4 regions of the Leclercia sp. genome follow, and region 1 is predicted to be linked to each of the others. Evidence: predicted binding sites of a transcription regulator. Region 1 holds the regulator's gene; each other region holds the start of a gene.

Evidence for each region. The regulator Fur, encoded in region 1, represses iron uptake genes when iron is present. The targets are predictions, from matches to a motif close to ATAATAATGAGAACNACTATCAA.
Region 2: a site for Fur is predicted at 2,107-2,129, ahead of sodA (superoxide dismutase [Mn]). Genes of this name have one in related genera too.
Region 3: a site for Fur is predicted at 2,159-2,181, ahead of exbB (tol-pal system-associated acyl-CoA thioesterase). Genes of this name have one in related genera too.
Region 4: a site for Fur is predicted at 2,039-2,061, ahead of gpmA (2,3-diphosphoglycerate-dependent phosphoglycerate mutase). Genes of this name have one in related genera too.

Annotation. Positions count from the first base shown of each region.
Region 1 is NZ_DAIQCE010000002.1:45,069-49,282, forward strand. Features, by position in the region: gene ybfF (esterase) at 95-868, shown strand; gene ybfE (LexA regulated protein) at 997-1,284, shown strand; gene fldA (flavodoxin FldA) at 1,440-1,970, shown strand; gene fur (ferric iron uptake transcriptional regulator) at 2,262-2,708, shown strand; gene chiQ (ChiQ/YbfN family lipoprotein) at 2,862-3,191, opposite strand; gene chiP (chitoporin ChiP) at 3,241-4,214, opposite strand, start outside.
Region 2 is NZ_DAIQCE010000012.1:52,292-56,505, reverse strand. Features, by position in the region: gene cpxA (envelope stress sensor histidine kinase CpxA) at 1-626, shown strand, start outside; gene yiiM (6-hydroxyaminopurine reductase) at 662-1,336, opposite strand; gene sodA (superoxide dismutase [Mn]) at 1,413-2,033, opposite strand; gene rhaT (L-rhamnose/proton symporter RhaT) at 2,322-3,356, shown strand; gene rhaR (HTH-type transcriptional activator RhaR) at 3,357-4,205, opposite strand.
Region 3 is NZ_DAIQCE010000009.1:34,843-39,056, reverse strand. Features, by position in the region: gene yghB (DedA family general envelope maintenance protein YghB) at 3-662, opposite strand; gene metC (cystathionine beta-lyase) at 804-1,991, opposite strand; gene exbB (tol-pal system-associated acyl-CoA thioesterase) at 2,243-2,974, shown strand; gene exbD (TonB system transport protein ExbD) at 2,981-3,406, shown strand; gene V7Q49_RS17885 (SDR family oxidoreductase) at 3,543-4,214, opposite strand, start outside.
Region 4 is NZ_DAIQCE010000017.1:3,716-7,929, reverse strand. Features, by position in the region: gene galK (galactokinase) at 1-846, shown strand, start outside; gene galM (galactose-1-epimerase) at 840-1,880, shown strand; gene gpmA (2,3-diphosphoglycerate-dependent phosphoglycerate mutase) at 2,093-2,845, shown strand; gene aroG (3-deoxy-7-phosphoheptulonate synthase AroG) at 2,912-3,964, opposite strand.

The DNA.
Region 1 (4,214 bases):
GGCAAAAGTCAGAATTAACTGTTTCCTTGCAGCCGGGCGGCAGAATGGTCAACATGATACCCTAACCTGACATACGTAAAAAAAGAACTTTGCCATGAAATTGAATACCCGAGCGCAATCTGCACAATCGCCGCACAATAATTCTCCCATCGTCCTGGTGCATGGCCTGTTTGGCAGCCTGGATAACCTTGGCGTGCTGGCACGGGATCTGGTGACCGACCACGCGCTGCTGCAGGTGGACATGCGCAACCACGGTCTGTCGCCGCGCTCGCCGCAGATGACCTACGCCGTCATGGCTCAGGATCTGCTGGATACGCTGGATGAACACCATATTGAAAAGGCGATCCTGATTGGTCACTCAATGGGCGGTAAAGCAGTAATGGCGCTGACGGCGCTCGCACCAGAGCGCATTGCCGGGCTGGTGGTGATCGACGTCGCGCCGGTGGATTATGACGTGCGCCGCCACGATGAGATCTTCGCCGCCATTAACGCCGTGACGGACGCAGGCGTCAGCACCCGCCAGCAGGCTGCGGCGCTGATGCGTGAACACCTTGACGAAGAAGGCGTGGTGCAGTTCCTGCTGAAATCCTTCGTCGACGGCCAGTGGCGCTTCAACGTGCCGGTTCTCTGGGACCAATACGATCAGATCGTCGGCTGGCAGCCGGTCGCCGCGTGGCCGCATCCAACCCTGTTTATTACCGGCGGCAATTCGCCGTATGTGACCGAAGCGTACCGTGATGCGCTGCTGGCGCAGTTCCCTCAGGCGCGAGCGCACGTCATTGCCGGGGCCGGACATTGGGTCCATGCCGAAAAACCGGACGCGGTGCTGCGCGCTATTCGCCGTTACCTCGCTGACATCGAAAATTGATTAAAAAGAGAGCGACTGGTCGCCTGCGGGCCTCCAGTCGTTGGCGTGCCGTTTTCGGTGATGTATGATGGCGCGCTTATCGCCCGGGCATTAGCAGGGTGTCTTGTTTCCCCCGAAGTCTCAGAATCATGGCCAAAGAACACACGGACCGCACGACAATAGATCTGTTCGCGAATGAGCGTCGCCCGGGACGACCGAAAACCAATCCGCTTTCGCGTGATGAACAGCTGCGCATTAATAAGCGCAATCAGCTTAAACGCGATAAAAGTCGTGGGCTTAAACGCGTCGAGCTGAAAATGAATGCTGAAGCCGTCGATGCGCTGAATGAGCTGGCGAATGCCCGTGAGATCAGCCGCAGTGAGCTTATTGAAGAGATGCTGATCGCGCAGCTCGAGAAATGGCACGGCAAAGCGTAAGTCAGAAAACTCCCCTTCTTGTTGCTTTCATGTAGCACAGAGTGCAGTCCTGCGTGATAGCAGTTTCCGCAGGCTTCTCTGTTCTGCTATGATTGCCCTTATCCGTGGCTAAATTGCGCCACCATACCATTAAGTATCAAGAGGTTATTTTACTCATGGCAATCATCGGCATTTTTTTCGGCAGCGACACGGGTAACACCGAAAATATCGCAAAAAACATTCAAAAACAGTTGGGTAAAGACGTTGCCGATGTGCATGACATTGCGAAAAGCAGCAAAGAAGATATCGAAGGCTACGATATTCTGCTGCTGGGCATCCCGACCTGGTATTACGGTGAAGCGCAGTGTGACTGGGACGACTTCTTCCCTTCTCTGGAAGAGATCGATTTCAACGGCAAGCTGGTGGCCCTGTTTGGCTGTGGCGACCAGGAAGACTATGCAGAGTACTTCTGCGATGCCCTCGGCACCATTCGCGACATCATTGAGCCACGCGGCGCGGTGATCGTAGGACACTGGCCAACTGCCGGTTATCACTTCGAAGCCTCTAAAGGTCTGGCCGATGACAATAACTTCGTGGGCCTCGCCATCGACGAAGACCGACAGCCGGAACTGACCGCTGAGCGCGTCGACAAATGGGTAAAACAGGTTCGCGAAGAACTGCACCTCGACGACATCCTCAACGCCTGATGATGTCGCGGCGCAACGCTAAAGTTGCGCCGCATCGATAGGTAATACCAATCAAAATAATTGCTACAAATTTTTAACTTTTGCTGCCATACCTGTACAATGATCCAGGAGTAAACGGGGAACCTTGTAACAACTTTGTTGGCGGTACCACGTTTTTATAAGCATACTTTACTTGAGACTTGCAGTTTTCATTACGTCATGGCAGTTCTATAATGAGACGCATTATCCCAGGTGCATTTTCTGTCACTTCTTCTTTAGAAGTGAATCGTTTAGCAACAGGACAGATTCCGCATGACTGACAACAACACCGCATTAAAGAAGGCCGGACTGAAAGTCACGCTTCCACGGTTAAAAATCTTGGAAGTGCTTCAGGGTCCGGATAACCATCATGTCAGTGCGGAAGACTTATACAAGCGTCTGATCGACATGGGCGAAGAGATTGGTCTGGCTACCGTTTACCGTGTACTGAACCAGTTCGACGATGCAGGCATCGTAACGCGTCATAATTTCGAAGGCGGTAAATCCGTGTTTGAACTGACGCAGCAGCACCACCACGATCACCTGATTTGCCTCGACTGCGGCAAAGTGATCGAATTCAGCGATGATTCCATCGAATTACGTCAGCGCGAAATTGCCGCACGTCATGGCATTCGTCTGACCAACCACAGTCTGTACCTGTATGGCCACTGTGCCGAAGGCGACTGCCGCGAAGATGACCACGCGCACGACACCAAATAATCTTTGCATAGACTCTGAGCCAACCTGACGGTTGGCTTTTTTTTGCCTGCGATAATGTAAAAAAGCCCGGTGGCGCTGCGCTGTCGGGCCTACAAGGGTGAAATCACCCCCAGGCCGGTAAGCATAGCGCCACCGGGCGTGGCAAACAGCTCATTACTTCGCGTTGTTGCTGCGGATCTCCTGCCAGATTTTATCGCAGTTTTTGGTCACGTCCTGATTGTTACCCGTTTTACGCGCCTGAATACAGGCCTGGTAATCCGCCACCCGGACGGTTTCCTGGGTCGCAAACTGTTCGTGCGCCTTCTCCTGACGCAGCACGTCCAGCACGCTCTGACAGGCTTCAATCTTTTCCGGTGACCCTTCAGCGGTATTGATGCACGCGCTGTAGGCCTCTTTCAGACGGGTATCTTCTTTCTGGGTCTGGGGTTGTGCGCAGGCGGCCAGTCCTGATGCCAGCACTGCGACCATGACGATTTTTTTCAACATAACGATCTCCAGTCAGGCGGGGAGTGAGTCCCCGCCCGGATTGTCATCAGAAGATGGTGAACGGGGCGATAACCATGAACTTCACGTCACGCTCATCCTGGAAGATGTTGCCGTAGCCGCCGCCATAGCTTGGGATATCGGAGTGGTTGTCATACTGCGTGAAGTGCAGTTTGAACATGGTTCCTTTCGCGCGGCCGTCCTGCAGGGTGTAGATCGCATCCAGGCTGTAGGCCGATTCCTTAATCTTGTTGGAGGCGATATCTTCACGCTGACCGGCGCTGTTGATTAACCAGTCTGACGGTTTCGCATCCCAGGCATAGACATAGGACGCGCCAACGCTCCAGCCCGCAAGGTTCCAGTTGCTCAGATCATACATGGCACCGAAGAAGACCGCTTTTTCGCCGTTGGCGTTAAAGTCGGAGCGGTTATCCCACCACACGTCCAGACGACCGTTGGAAGACGCATAGGTTGGGGTCATACGCTGCAGGAAGTAACCCTGCTGCCCTTCCGCCTTGACGTAAGTCCCTTCCAGACGTAAATCGACCTGGCCGACCTTGTAGCCCAGCGTCAGCGCCTGCAGCCATGCTGTACCATCGTAGATATCATTCTCGGTGCCGCTGTCGGCTTTATCACGCGTGCCGTAGAACTGATAGCTGGTGGAGAGCGGGCCACCCACGATATCAAGCTTGTAGCTGGCTTTAGCAAAGTACTGATCGATAAAACCTTCAGCCTGACCAAAGGCCGCTTCCAGAATCAGGTTGTTTTTGAAATCGTACTTCGCGCCGAAGGAGTGGAGATAGTCGACGCGGGTTTTCCTGTCATTCTGATAGAACTTGTCCATCTCGAGGTGCCACGGCGCTTTATATTCGTTGGTCCACATGTACGAGAAACTCAACGCACCGCTATCACCGTAGTCAAAGTTGGCCCCGGCTTCAGCACCCTGATAGGTACCCGGCATAAAGCTCCAGTGCGGCGCCAGCAGGGTTTGACCGGTTGGCTGCAACCAGCCACCGCGTGCCC
Region 2 (4,214 bases), on a different contig from region 1:
TGCGCACCCCGCTGACGCGTCTGCAGCTGGGCACCGCCCTGCTGCGCCGCCGCAGCGGAGAGAGCAAAGAGCTGGAGCGTATCGAAACGGAAGCCCATCGTCTGGACAGCATGATCAACGACCTGCTGGTGATGTCCCGCAATCAGCAGAAAAACGCGCTGGTCAGCGAAACGGTGAAAGCCAACCATCTGTGGCATGAGGTGCTGGATAACGCGGCATTCGAAGCGGAGCAGATGGGGAAATCCTTCACCGTTAACTTCCCGCCGGGTCCGTGGCCGCTGTACGGTAACCCCAACACGCTGGAGAGCGCGCTGGAGAATATCGTGCGTAACGCCCTGCGCTACTCACATACCAAAATCGAGGTGGCGTTCTCGGTGGATAAAGACGGCATCACCATTAACGTCGATGACGATGGTCCTGGCGTGAGCCCGGAAGATCGCGAGCAGATTTTCCGTCCGTTCTATCGTACCGACGAGGCGCGTGACCGGGAATCTGGCGGCACCGGGCTGGGTCTGGCGATTGTCGAGACCGCTATTCAGCAGCATCGCGGCTGGGTGAAGGCGGACGACAGCCCGCTGGGTGGGTTAAGGTTAACGCTGTGGCTGCCGCTTTATAAACGATCGTAGCTAATGTGCCGGGTGGCGGCTTCGCCTTACCCGGCCTACTTACCCCATAATCTCCGCGAATTATCTTCGATCCTGTTGCTAATTCGCCGCTTCTGCATGGTTCGGGTCCAACTGGTGGATAACCCTGCCGCCGATAGCAGGCGATGATACTGTTCGTCGTCAAACGGCATATGCCAGGCAATCGCACAGGCGTCATACACTGACACCTCGCTCAGGCGCGAGGCCAGCTCCAGCGGCGCATCCGCCGACACCTGCCCTGCCAACACCACGCGATACAGCCAGCCGGTTTTCGCGGCGTTCTGCATCTGCGTGGCCATGTCGTTAATGCCGAAGTGGAAGTTGAGTTTGAAGCACGGCGAACGCGGCTGGGTCACCTGGATCAGGGCGTCGCCCCAGCGAAAGATATCCCCGATAAAGACGTTCTTCTCCGTCAGCCCCTCGGTTGACAGATTTTCACCAAACGCCGGCGCGACAAAAAGCCCGGCCTGGGCGGGATATTCGTTCGCCCAGTACTGATAATGCTCGCGCGGATAGTGACACAGCGCGCGCTCCGGCCCGCCGTGGATTTTTTTCTCCGCCTGCTCATCGCCCACCAGCCCCTTTTCGGTGAGGGAGAGCTCGCCGTCAACCTGCAGTTTAGCAATCGCGCTCGGGCGACTGCCTTCGTAATCCTTTACTTTTCCGGTAAATACGTTAACGGGATAGTGCATCGCGACTCCTTACGCAGATTGTGGATATAAAAAAAGCGAGTCATCAGACTCGCTTCTCACAGGCGGCTTTGCAACCTTATTTTTTAGCGGCGAAACGTGCTGCTGCTTCGTCCCAGTTCACCACGTCCCAGAAGGCTTTGATGTAGTCCGGGCGACGGTTCTGGAATTTCAGGTAGTAAGCGTGTTCCCACACGTCCAGGCCCACAATTGGGAAGCCGGATGCGCCAGAGATAGCTTCACCCATCAGCGGGGAGTCCTGGTTAGCGGTAGAAACCACAGCCAGTTTGTCGCCTTTCAGTACCAGCCACGCCCAGCCAGAGCCGAAACGGGTAGCAGCGGCTTTTTCAAACTCAGCTTTGAAGTTCTCAACGGAGCCGAAGTCGCGCTCGATAGCGGATTTCAGGTCGCCCTGCAGGGTGGTACCGGTTTTCAGGCCTTTCCAGAAGAAGCTGTGGTTAGCATGGCCGCCGGCGTTGTTACGCAGAACGGTTTTCTTGTCAGCTGGCAGTTGATCCAGTTTGGTGATCAGCTCTTCAGCAGGCAGGTTAGCGAACTCTGGCAGGCTTTCCAGCGCCGCGTTGGCGTTGTTCACGTAGGTCTGGTGGTGTTTAGTGTGATGGATTTCCATCGTCTGCTTGTCGAAATGCGGCTCAAGGGCGTCGTAAGCGTACGGCAGGGATGGCAGGGTATAGCTCATAATCATCTCCATTATTGTCGGGCGGCAAACGTGTTAATGCCGCGTAAGCAGTTGGTTCATTATAGTTAATTAAATGATATTGAAAATGTTTATCAATGCCGTAGTTTTAATAAGGTTATTCGGTTTTTGAGAAATGAAGGAATTGTGAGTCTGCTCACGCGGTTAACGTGCTGATTGCCATTCAAAACAAAAGTGCGGCAACCTCCTGAAGGTTCCTAAACCGCCTGGTTTTTACACTCATCAAGTCGGCGGGAAGCCACCGGCTATAAAAACGATGAGGATGTAAAAATGAATCATGCGATTACGATGGGTATTTTCTGGCATTTGATAGGTGCAGCCAGTGCAGCCTGTTTCTATGCCCCGTTTAAAAAGGTGAAACACTGGTCATGGGAAACCATGTGGTCCGTTGGCGGTACGGTGTCGTGGCTGATTTTGCCCTGGACCATTAGCGCCATGCTGCTGCCCGATTTCTGGGGCTACTTCACCTCCTTCAACGCCTCCACGCTGCTCCCGGTATTTCTGTTTGGCGCAATGTGGGGCATCGGTAACATCAATTACGGCCTCACCATGCGCTACCTCGGTATGTCGATGGGCATCGGTATCGCGATTGGCATTACGCTGATTGTCGGCACCCTGATGACGCCGATCCTCAACGGCAACTTCGACGTGCTGATCAACACCGAAGGCGGGCGCATGACGCTGCTGGGCGTGCTGGTCGCCGTGATCGGGGTGGGGATTGTCACCCGCGCCGGGCAGCTCAAAGAGCGCAAAATGGGCATCAAGGCTGAAGACTTCAATCTGAAGAAAGGTCTGGTGCTGGCAGTGATGTGCGGCATTTTCTCGGCCGGAATGTCATTTGCGATGAATGCCGCCAAACCAATGCATGAAGCCGCTGCTGCGCTGGGCGTCGACCCGCTGTACGTCGCGCTGCCAAGCTATGTGGTGATCATGGGCGGCGGCGCGCTGGTTAACCTCGGGTTCTGCTTTGTTCGTCTGGCAAAAGTGAAGAACCTGTCGGTAAAAGCCGACTTCTCGCAGGCAAAATCGCTCATCATCACCAACGTGCTGCTCTCGGCGCTCGGCGGCCTGATGTGGTATCTGCAGTTCTTCTTCTACGCCTGGGGCCACGCCAGTATCCCGGCGCAGTATGACTACATGAGCTGGATGCTGCACATGAGCTTCTACGTGCTCTGCGGCGGCCTGGTTGGGCTGGTGCTGAAAGAGTGGAACAACGCCGGGCGTCGTCCGGTAGGCGTGCTGAGCCTGGGCTGTGTGGTAATTATTATCGCGGCCAACATTGTCGGCCTCGGCATGGCAAACTGATTACGCGGCCTTTCGACTACGATGGCGCCACTGAACCGGCGTCATCCCCACCTCGCGATTAAACACCACCGAAAAGTAGTTACTGTCCTCAAAGCCACAGCGCATCGCCACCTCACTGACCATCAGCTCCGTATGCTGCAGCAGATACTGGGCGTGGCAGATACGCAGCTGGCGCAGATAGTGGTTTACCGTCATCCCGGTCTGGGTACGGAACTGCTGGCGCAGCGCGCGCTCGCTGCACTGCTCCTGTTCGCAGAATTTCTCCAGCACGAAGCTTTTGTTCAGGCTGCCGGCCAGGGTGGTAATCAGTTTATCCAGCAACGCTTCCTGCGTGGTAGCGGAGGGATTATCGGTAGCGTAACGATGGCGCTTCAGCGTCATCACCAGTTGGGCGAACAGCAGCTCCGCCATCTGGTTAGCCACGGGATCGCTCTTCTGACTCTCCAGCTCAAGTTGGGAGATGACCTGCCGCACCTGAGTCATACCGTTGCTGCTTAAGCGCCAGTGCGGCACGCCCTTCGTATCATGAAAACCGGGAATGTTGGCAGCCCAGTCGACGTTGAGCTTAAGTCTGTCCGGGCAGTAAATGACATTCTGCAACACCAGGTCGTTTACCGAGGCGTAGGAATGCTTATCTTCGGCGCGGATGTAAAACAGGTCCCCGCGGGTGATGCGGTAAGGCCGATCGTTGAGAACATGCAAACCGTTGCCTCGCCACACCAGCACCAGCTCGCAGAACTCATGGGTATGCTCTGCAAAGACGTTTTGCGGATAGCGATCGGCCACCGCAACGGCTTGTGCAGGGGAGGCAAAAAAATCATCTTTGCGAAGGATTAACTGAGCAGCCACACCACAACC
Region 3 (4,214 bases), on a different contig from region 1:
AATCAGGCGCTACAGTATTTCTTACGGATCACCACCACGATAGTGCCCACCAGCCCGGCTACCAGCAGGAACAGCGGCAGGATCATCAGGAAGGTCATGACCTGATCTTCGTGGCGTTTCACGAACGGGATCATGCTCAGGGCATAGCCGAAGGTGGTCACCACGCCGACCCACAGCAGCGCGCTCAGCCAGTTAAAGAACTGGAAGCGGCGGTTAGAGAGCCCGGAGATGCCCGCCATGGTTGGCAGCAGGGTGCGCACAAAGGCCAAAAAACGCCCGGCGAGCAGCGCCAGCAGGCCGTGGCGATCGAACATGCAGGTCGCCCGCTGATGGTATTTATGCGGCAACTGCGCCAGCCAGCTTTTCACCAGTCGCGTATTGCCCAGCCAGCGGCCCTGCAAATAGCTGAGCCAGCAGCCCAGGCTGGCGGCGGAGGTCAGGATCACCATCGTGGGGGCAAAGTCCATCACCCCTTTACCGATTAACGCTCCTGCGAGCAGCAGCAGGCTGTCGCCTGGTAAAAATGAGGCAGGCAGTAACCCATTTTCCAGAAACAGCGTGGCAAACATCACCAGATAAACAATCCCCACCACGTGCGGATCCGCCAGCGCTGCAAAATCGTGTTGCCAGAGTGCAGCGATAATATCTTGAATAACAGCCATGGGCTTTCCTGTGGAACAGCATATATAGGGCTATTGTACTCCCTATTTCGCCGGCGGGCTTTGATCGCAGGCGCAACAAATCAGACTTTTCTGCCCGTAATGTGGAGAAAAGTGTCCGCAGAGTGTTTTTATGACCCTGCGCTATTCGATACGGGCAAAACCGGCCTCTAGATCGGCAATCAAATCCTCGACGTTTTCCAGGCCGATATGCAGACGGATCAGGGTGCCGGTAAAGTCCACTTCTCCGCCCGGACGCAGGGCAGCAATCTGCTCTGGCTGGTTCGGCAGGATCAGCGACTCGAAGCCGCCCCATGAGTAGGCCATGCTGAACAGCGAGAAGTTATCGAGGTAGTTTGCCAGCTCGTCATTGCTCAGACGCTTGTTCAGAATAAACGAGAACAAGCCGCTGCTGCCCGTAAAGTCACGTTGCCAGAACTCATGCCCGACGCTGCCCGGCAGCGCCGGATGGTTCACGCGCGCCACCTGCGGGTGCTGCGCCAGCCACCGGGCGACCTGCAGGCTGCTTTCATGATGCTGGCGCAGGCGAACGCTCAGGGTACGCAGGCCGCGGCTGGTCATGTAGGCAGTATCTGCATCCACCATCTGCCCCATCAGATAGGCATTTTCACACAGCTGCTCCCAGCAGCGGGCGTTGGAGACCGCCGTGCCGATCATGCCGTCCGAGTGGCCAATCAGGTATTTGGTGGCCGCCTGGATAGAAATATCGATACCAAAATCGAGCGCCTTAAACAGCACGCCTGCCGCCCAGGTGTTGTCGATCATAATGATGGCGTCCGGCGCTTTGCTGCGTACCGCCTGCACAATGGCCGGTACATCATGGACTTCCATGGTGATCGAACCCGGCGATTCGAGGAACACTATCCGGGTATTGGGCTGGATCAGATCGGCAATCTTCGCGCCGATCTGTGGATCGAACCAGCCGGTGGTCACGCCCAGCTTGCTGAGAATTTTGGTGCAGAAGTCCTGGCTCGGTTCGTAGGCGGTGTTGGTCATCAGGATATGATCCCCTTGCTCGACAAACGCCAGGATGGTGTTCGCCACCGCCGCCGCGCCGCATGGGAACAGCGCACAGCCCGCGCCGCCCTCCAGCTCGCACATTGCTTCCTGCAAAGAGAAGTGGGTCAGCGTGCCGCGCCGCCCGTAGAACAGCTCGCCCTTGGCCCGGTTACGGGTGGCGTGCTTTTTCGCCTCGACGGTATCGAATACCAGGGACGAGGCGCGCTGAATCACGCTGTTGACCGAACCGAGGGTATATTTCTTGCTGCGTCCTGCCTGGACAAGAGTGGTATCAAGATGTTTTTCTTTCATGTCTGCACGACCTGTTTTTATACGTCTGGACGTCCAGACTACCATGAAAGTAAAAAGGGTCACGAGAAGGGGGGCGCATTAAGTCGAAAATTTTTTAAAATTTGTTTCCGGGAAATTTTTCCTGCGTAAGCGCAAGGAAAATGAAACGAATTTACGGCACTATGTAAATACTAATGAGAACTACTATCAATTCGACGCTGTTTTGATATTATTATGCTCAGATTTTGTGATTTGCGTCCTGGAGATACCGAGTGGGTAATAATTTGATGCAGACGGATCTCTCCGTCTGGGGTATGTATCATCATGCCGACATCGTGGTGAAGATTGTGATGATCGGCCTGATTCTGGCGTCCGTCGTCACCTGGGCTATTTTCTTTAGCAAGAGCGTGGAGCTCATCTCGCACAAGCGTCGTCTTAAGCGTGAACAGCAGCAACTGGCCGAGGCCCGCACCCTGAATCAGGCGAGCGACATGACCTCTTCCTTCCAGGCCAAAAGCCTGACCACCCAGTTAATCAACGAAGCCCAGAACGAGCTTGAACTCTCTGCCGGCAGCGAAGACAACGAAGGGATTAAAGAGCGTACCGGCTTCCGCCTCGAGCGGCGTGTGGCGGCCATCGGTCGTCATATGGGTCGTGGTAACGGCTATCTGGCGACTATCGGTGCGATCTCCCCGTTCGTCGGTCTTTTCGGTACGGTCTGGGGCATCATGAACAGCTTTATCGGCATCGCCCAGACGCAAACCACCAACCTCGCGGTTGTAGCCCCTGGCATCGCAGAAGCCCTGCTGGCGACGGCGATTGGTCTGGTTGCCGCTATTCCGGCTGTGGTTATCTATAACATCTTCGCCCGTATGATTGGCAGCTACAAAGCCACCCTCGGTGACGTTGCCGCTCAGGTTCTGCTGCTGCAAAGCCGCGATCTGGACCTCAGCGCCAGCTCGGTTAAGCCGGTCCGTTCTGCTCAGAAATTACACTTAGGTTGATTCGCCATGGCAATGCGTCTTAATGAAAATCTGGACGATAACGGCGAAATGCACGAAATCAACGTGACGCCGTTTATCGACGTCATGCTGGTTCTGCTGATTATCTTCATGGTTGCTGCGCCGCTGGCGACGGTGGACGTGAAGGTCAATCTGCCTGCGTCATCCAGCCAGCCGCAGCCGCGCCCGGAAAAACCGATTTATCTGTCCGTGAAGGCGGATAAATCCATGTTCCTGGGTAACGATCCGGTGACGGACGAGTCGGTGATCCCGGCGCTGAATACGCTCACCGACGGCAAGAAAGACACTACCGTCTTCTTCCGTGCCGACAAGACCGTCGACTACGAAACCATGATGAAGGTAATGGACACGCTGCATCAGGCGGGTTACCTGAAGATTGGCCTGGTCGGCGAAGAGAAAGCGGCAGCGAAATAAAACGCAAAAAGGCAACGTAAGTTGCCTTTTTTAATGGTTATTCCCTCTCCCCGTGGGAGAGGGCCAGGGTGAGGGCATCAGCCCGCAAAGAATCGGTAAGCCCGGTAAGCGTCGCGCCACCGGGCAATGCTCTACACTACCCCAGATGCTCCCCGCCGCACACCCCGTGCACTTCCGCGGTCACATAGCTTGATTCCTGGCTCGCCAGATAGACATACACCGGTGCCAGCTCCGCAGGCTGCCCTGCACGCTTCATCGGCGTCTGCTGACCAAACTGCGGGATTTTCTCCTGGGTCTGACCGCCGGAGATTTGCAGCGCTGTCCAGATAGGCCCTGGGGCCACCACGTTGACGCGCACGCCGCTCTCGGCCACCTGTTTCGCCAGCCCGCGGCTGTAGTTGAGGATAGCCGCTTTCGTGGAGGCATAGTCCAGCAGGTGCGGGCTCGGCTGATAGGCCTGAATCGACGAGGTGGTAATGATGCTCGCCCCGGCCGGCAGCAGCGGCAGTGCCTCCTGGGTTATCCAGAACAGCGCCAGCACGTTCACGGTATAGGTCTGCTTAAACTGCTCGGTCGTCAGGTCGGCAATCTTCTCTACCGCAACCTGCTTACCGGCCACCAGCGCCAGCACGTCCAGTCCACCCAGCTCCTGATGGGCTTTATGTACCAGTGAACGGGCAAACTTTTCATCGCTCAGGTCGCCGGGGATCAGCACCGCTTTGCGTCCTGCTTCCTCTATCAGCTGCTTAACCTGCTGCGCATCCTCTTCTTCGGCGGGCAGGTAGTTAATGGCGACGTCTGCTCCTTC
Region 4 (4,214 bases), on a different contig from region 1:
CACCTCCAGAAGCGCAACAAAAACTTTGGCGGCGCGGATCTGGTGATCAGCGGCAACGTGCCGCAGGGGGCGGGATTGAGTTCCTCCGCCTCGCTGGAAGTGGCGGTCGGCACCGTCTTCCAGCAGCTGTATCACCTGCCGCTGGACGGCGCGCAGATCGCCCTCAACGGCCAGGAAGCAGAGAACCAGTTTGTCGGCTGCAACTGCGGCATTATGGATCAGCTGATCTCGGCGCTGGGCAAAAAAGGCCACGCGTTACTGATCGACTGCCGCTCGCTGGGCACCAAAGCGGTCAGCCTGCCGAAAGGCGCGGCGGTGATTATCATCAACAGTAATTTCAAACGCACCCTGGTCGGCAGCGAATACAACACCCGCCGCCAGCAGTGTGAAACCGGTGCGCGCTTCTTCCAGCAGTCCGCCCTGCGTGACGTCTCGCTTACCGAGTTCAATAAGGTGGCGCACGAGCTGGATCCGGTGGTCGCGAAACGCGTTCGTCACGTCCTGACTGAAAACGCCCGTACCGTGGAAGCAGCGACCGCGCTGGAGAAAGGCGACCTGCGTCGAATGGGCGAGCTGATGGCCGAGTCGCATGCCTCCATGCGGGATGACTTCGAAATCACCGTGCCGCAAATCGACACCCTCGTGGAGATTGTCAAAGCGGCAATTGGCGAGCAGGGCGGCGTGCGTATGACCGGGGGTGGCTTCGGTGGCTGCGTGGTGGCGCTGGTGCCGGAGGCGTTAGTCCCGGTGGTTCAGCAAGCCGTTGAGCAGCAGTATGAAGCTAAAACCGGTATCAAAGAGACCTTCTATGTTTGCAACGCCTCACAAGGAGCTGGCCAGTGCTAAACGAAACACCTGTTCTCGCCCCTGACGGCCTGCCGTACCGCCTGTTAACCCTGCGCAATAGCGCAGGGATGGTGGTGACGCTGATGGACTGGGGCGCCACGCTGCTTTCCGCCCGCGTCCCGATGCGTGACGGCAGCGTACGCGAGACCCTGCTCGGTTGCGCATCGCCTGAGCAATACATTGAACAAACTGCGTTCCTTGGCGCCTCGGTGGGTCGTTATGCCAACCGTATCGCCAAAAGCCGCTTTGAGCTGGACGGCGAGCACTATGCGCTGCTGCCGAGCCAGGGCGAAAACCAGCTGCATGGCGGGCCGGACGGCTTCGACAAGCGTCGCTGGCGCATTGTGCAGCAGAACGATAGCGAAGCGCTGCTGACTCTCCACTCCCCGGATGGCGATCAGGGCTATCCTGGCAACTGTGAGACGAGCGTCCATTATCGCTTAACGGAAGATAACCGGATCGCCATTACGTATCGCGCTACGGTGGATAAACCCTGCCCGGTCAACCTGACCAACCACGCTTACTTCAACCTCGACGGCGATTGCAGCGACGTGCGTAACCACAAACTGCAACTGTTGGCCCAGCGCTATCTGCCGGTCGATGAAATGGGCATCCCACAGGAAGGGTTAAAAGCGGTGGCGGGCAGCAGCTTTGATTTCCGCACCACCAAGGCTATCGCCCAGGATTTCCTGGCGGATGACGATCAGCGCAAGGTGAAAGGTTACGATCATGCGTTCCTGCTTGATGCCGAGGGCGACCTGAGCCAGCCTGCGGCGCACCTGTGGTCGGCCGATGACAAGCTGCAGATGACGGTCTATACCACCGCCCCTGCCCTGCAATTTTATTCCGGTAACTTCCTCGACGGTACGCCAGCGCGCGAAGACGGTGAGTACCAGGCCTGGCAAGGCCTGGCGCTGGAAAGCGAGTTCTTACCCGACAGCCCAAATCATGCGGAATGGCCGCAGCCCGACTGCATTCTGCGCCCGGGCGAAGAGTACATCAGCGTCACGGAATATCAGTTTATTGCGCAATAAAAACCGGCCCTCTCTCAGGAGGGCTTTTTTTTGTCCATCTTGCTGAAAATAGCGCCGGTTACGGACAAAATCACAACCCCTCATTCACAAGCATCTTACACTGCGACACTATTTTCGCTATGGTTAGGGTTAAGCGTTGCCCGCGGCTGAGCTGCGGCAATATAATGAGAATTGTTATCATTCAAGTAATGCTTGTTCTGGAGGAGTAAAATATGGCTGTAACTAAGCTGGTTCTGGTACGTCATGGCGAAAGCCAGTGGAACAACGAAAACCGTTTTACCGGTTGGTATGATGTTGACCTGTCTGAGAAAGGCGTTGGCGAAGCGAAAGCGGCGGGTAAACTGCTGAAAGATGAAGGCTTCAGCTTCGATTTTGCTTATACCTCCGTGCTGAAACGTGCCATCCACACCCTGTGGAACGTGCTGGACGAACTGGATCAGGCCTGGCTGCCGGTTGAGAAATCCTGGAAACTGAACGAGCGTCACTACGGTGCGCTGCAGGGTCTGAACAAAGCAGAAACCGCAGAAAAATACGGTGACGAGCAGGTTAAACAGTGGCGTCGCGGCTTCGCGGTCACCCCACCAGAGCTGACCAAAGATGACGAGCGCTATCCGGGCCACGACCCGCGTTACGCGAAACTGACCGATGCTGAACTGCCACAGACTGAAAGCCTGGCGCTGACCATCGATCGCGTTGTGCCTTACTGGAACGAAACCATCCTGCCACGCCTGAAAAGCGGCGAGCGCGTGATCATCGCTGCTCACGGTAACTCCCTGCGTGCGCTGGTGAAATACCTCGATAACATGGGTGAAGACGAGATCCTCGAGCTGAACATCCCAACCGGCGTACCGCTGGTATATGAGTTCGACGAAAACTTCAAACCAATCAAGCACTACTATCTGGGTAACGCTGACGAAATCGCGGCTAAAGCTGCGGCCGTTGCGAACCAGGGTAAAGCCAAGTAATAAAAAAGCCCGGTCGCGATGACCGGGCCTTATGTTCTGAGTGCCGGATAACTATCCGGCATTTTTTTAGCCGCGACGGGCTTTTACCGCGTTCGCCAGCTGGCGCAGTACCGTTTCGGTATCGTCCCAGCCGATACAGGCATCGGTGACGCTCTTACCGTAAACCAGCGGCTCGCTGCCTTCCAGATTCTGATTGCCTTCCACCAGGTGGCTTTCAATCATCACCCCGATAATCGCCTTTTCGCCGCCCGCAATCTGCTGGCAGACATCGGTACTAACGTCCATCTGCTTTTTGAACTGCTTGCTGGAGTTGGCATGGCTGAAGTCGATCATCACCTGTGCAGCCAGACCTGCTTTGTCCAGACCCGTCTTCACTTCCGCCACGTGAGCCGCGCTGTAGTTAGGCTCTTTGCCGCCGCGCAGGATGATATGGCAGTCGCCATTACCGCTGGTATTGACGATCGCGGAGTGACCCCATTTGGTGACGGAGAGGAAACAGTGCGGTGCCCCGGCAGCATTGATGGCGTCGATCGCCACTTTGATGGTGCCATCGGTGCCGTTTTTAAAGCCGACCGGACAGGAGAGCCCGGATGCCAGCTCGCGGTGAACCTGAGACTCGGTAGTACGTGCGCCAATGGCGCCCCAGCTCATCAGGTCTGCCAGATACTGCGGGGTAATCATGTCGAGGAACTCACCCGCCGCAGGCAGGCCGCTGTCGTTGATATCCAACAGCAGCTTACGGGCGATGCGCAGACCGTCGTTGATCTGGAAGCTGCCGTCCATATGCGGATCGTTGATCAGCCCTTTCCAGCCCACGGTGGTGCGTGGTTTTTCAAAGTAGACGCGCATGACGATTTCCAGCTCATCCTTCAGCGCCTCGCGCAGCGTCAGCAGACGCGACGCGTACTCTTTCGCTGCAGCAGGATCGTGAATGGAGCACGGACCGATTACCACCAGCAGACGATCGTCATTGCCTTTCAGGATCTTATGGATCGCTTTACGGGCATGAGAAACGGTATTGGCGGCATTTTCGGTGGCAGGAAATTTCTCAAGGAGCGCTACAGGAGGTAATAACTCGTTGATCTCTTTAATACGTAAATCGTCATTCTGATAATTCATGTTCTTTCCGCGTTGCCATATTTTTATAAACGAATGCAATCCCTTCAATCTATCTTGTCAGTCAGGAAGTGTAAACTCGCTTTTACACTACGCACAGATAAATCCTGGAATTCGCTTAAAAAACGCCACAAAGTAGCGAAAAACGAGAACCACCCTAAACTTTTTAACTGTATGCACTGCATTTTTTAAATTTATTGCGATTACATACTGACCTAAGTATTGATCATGGCATCTTTAACCACTGAGCACC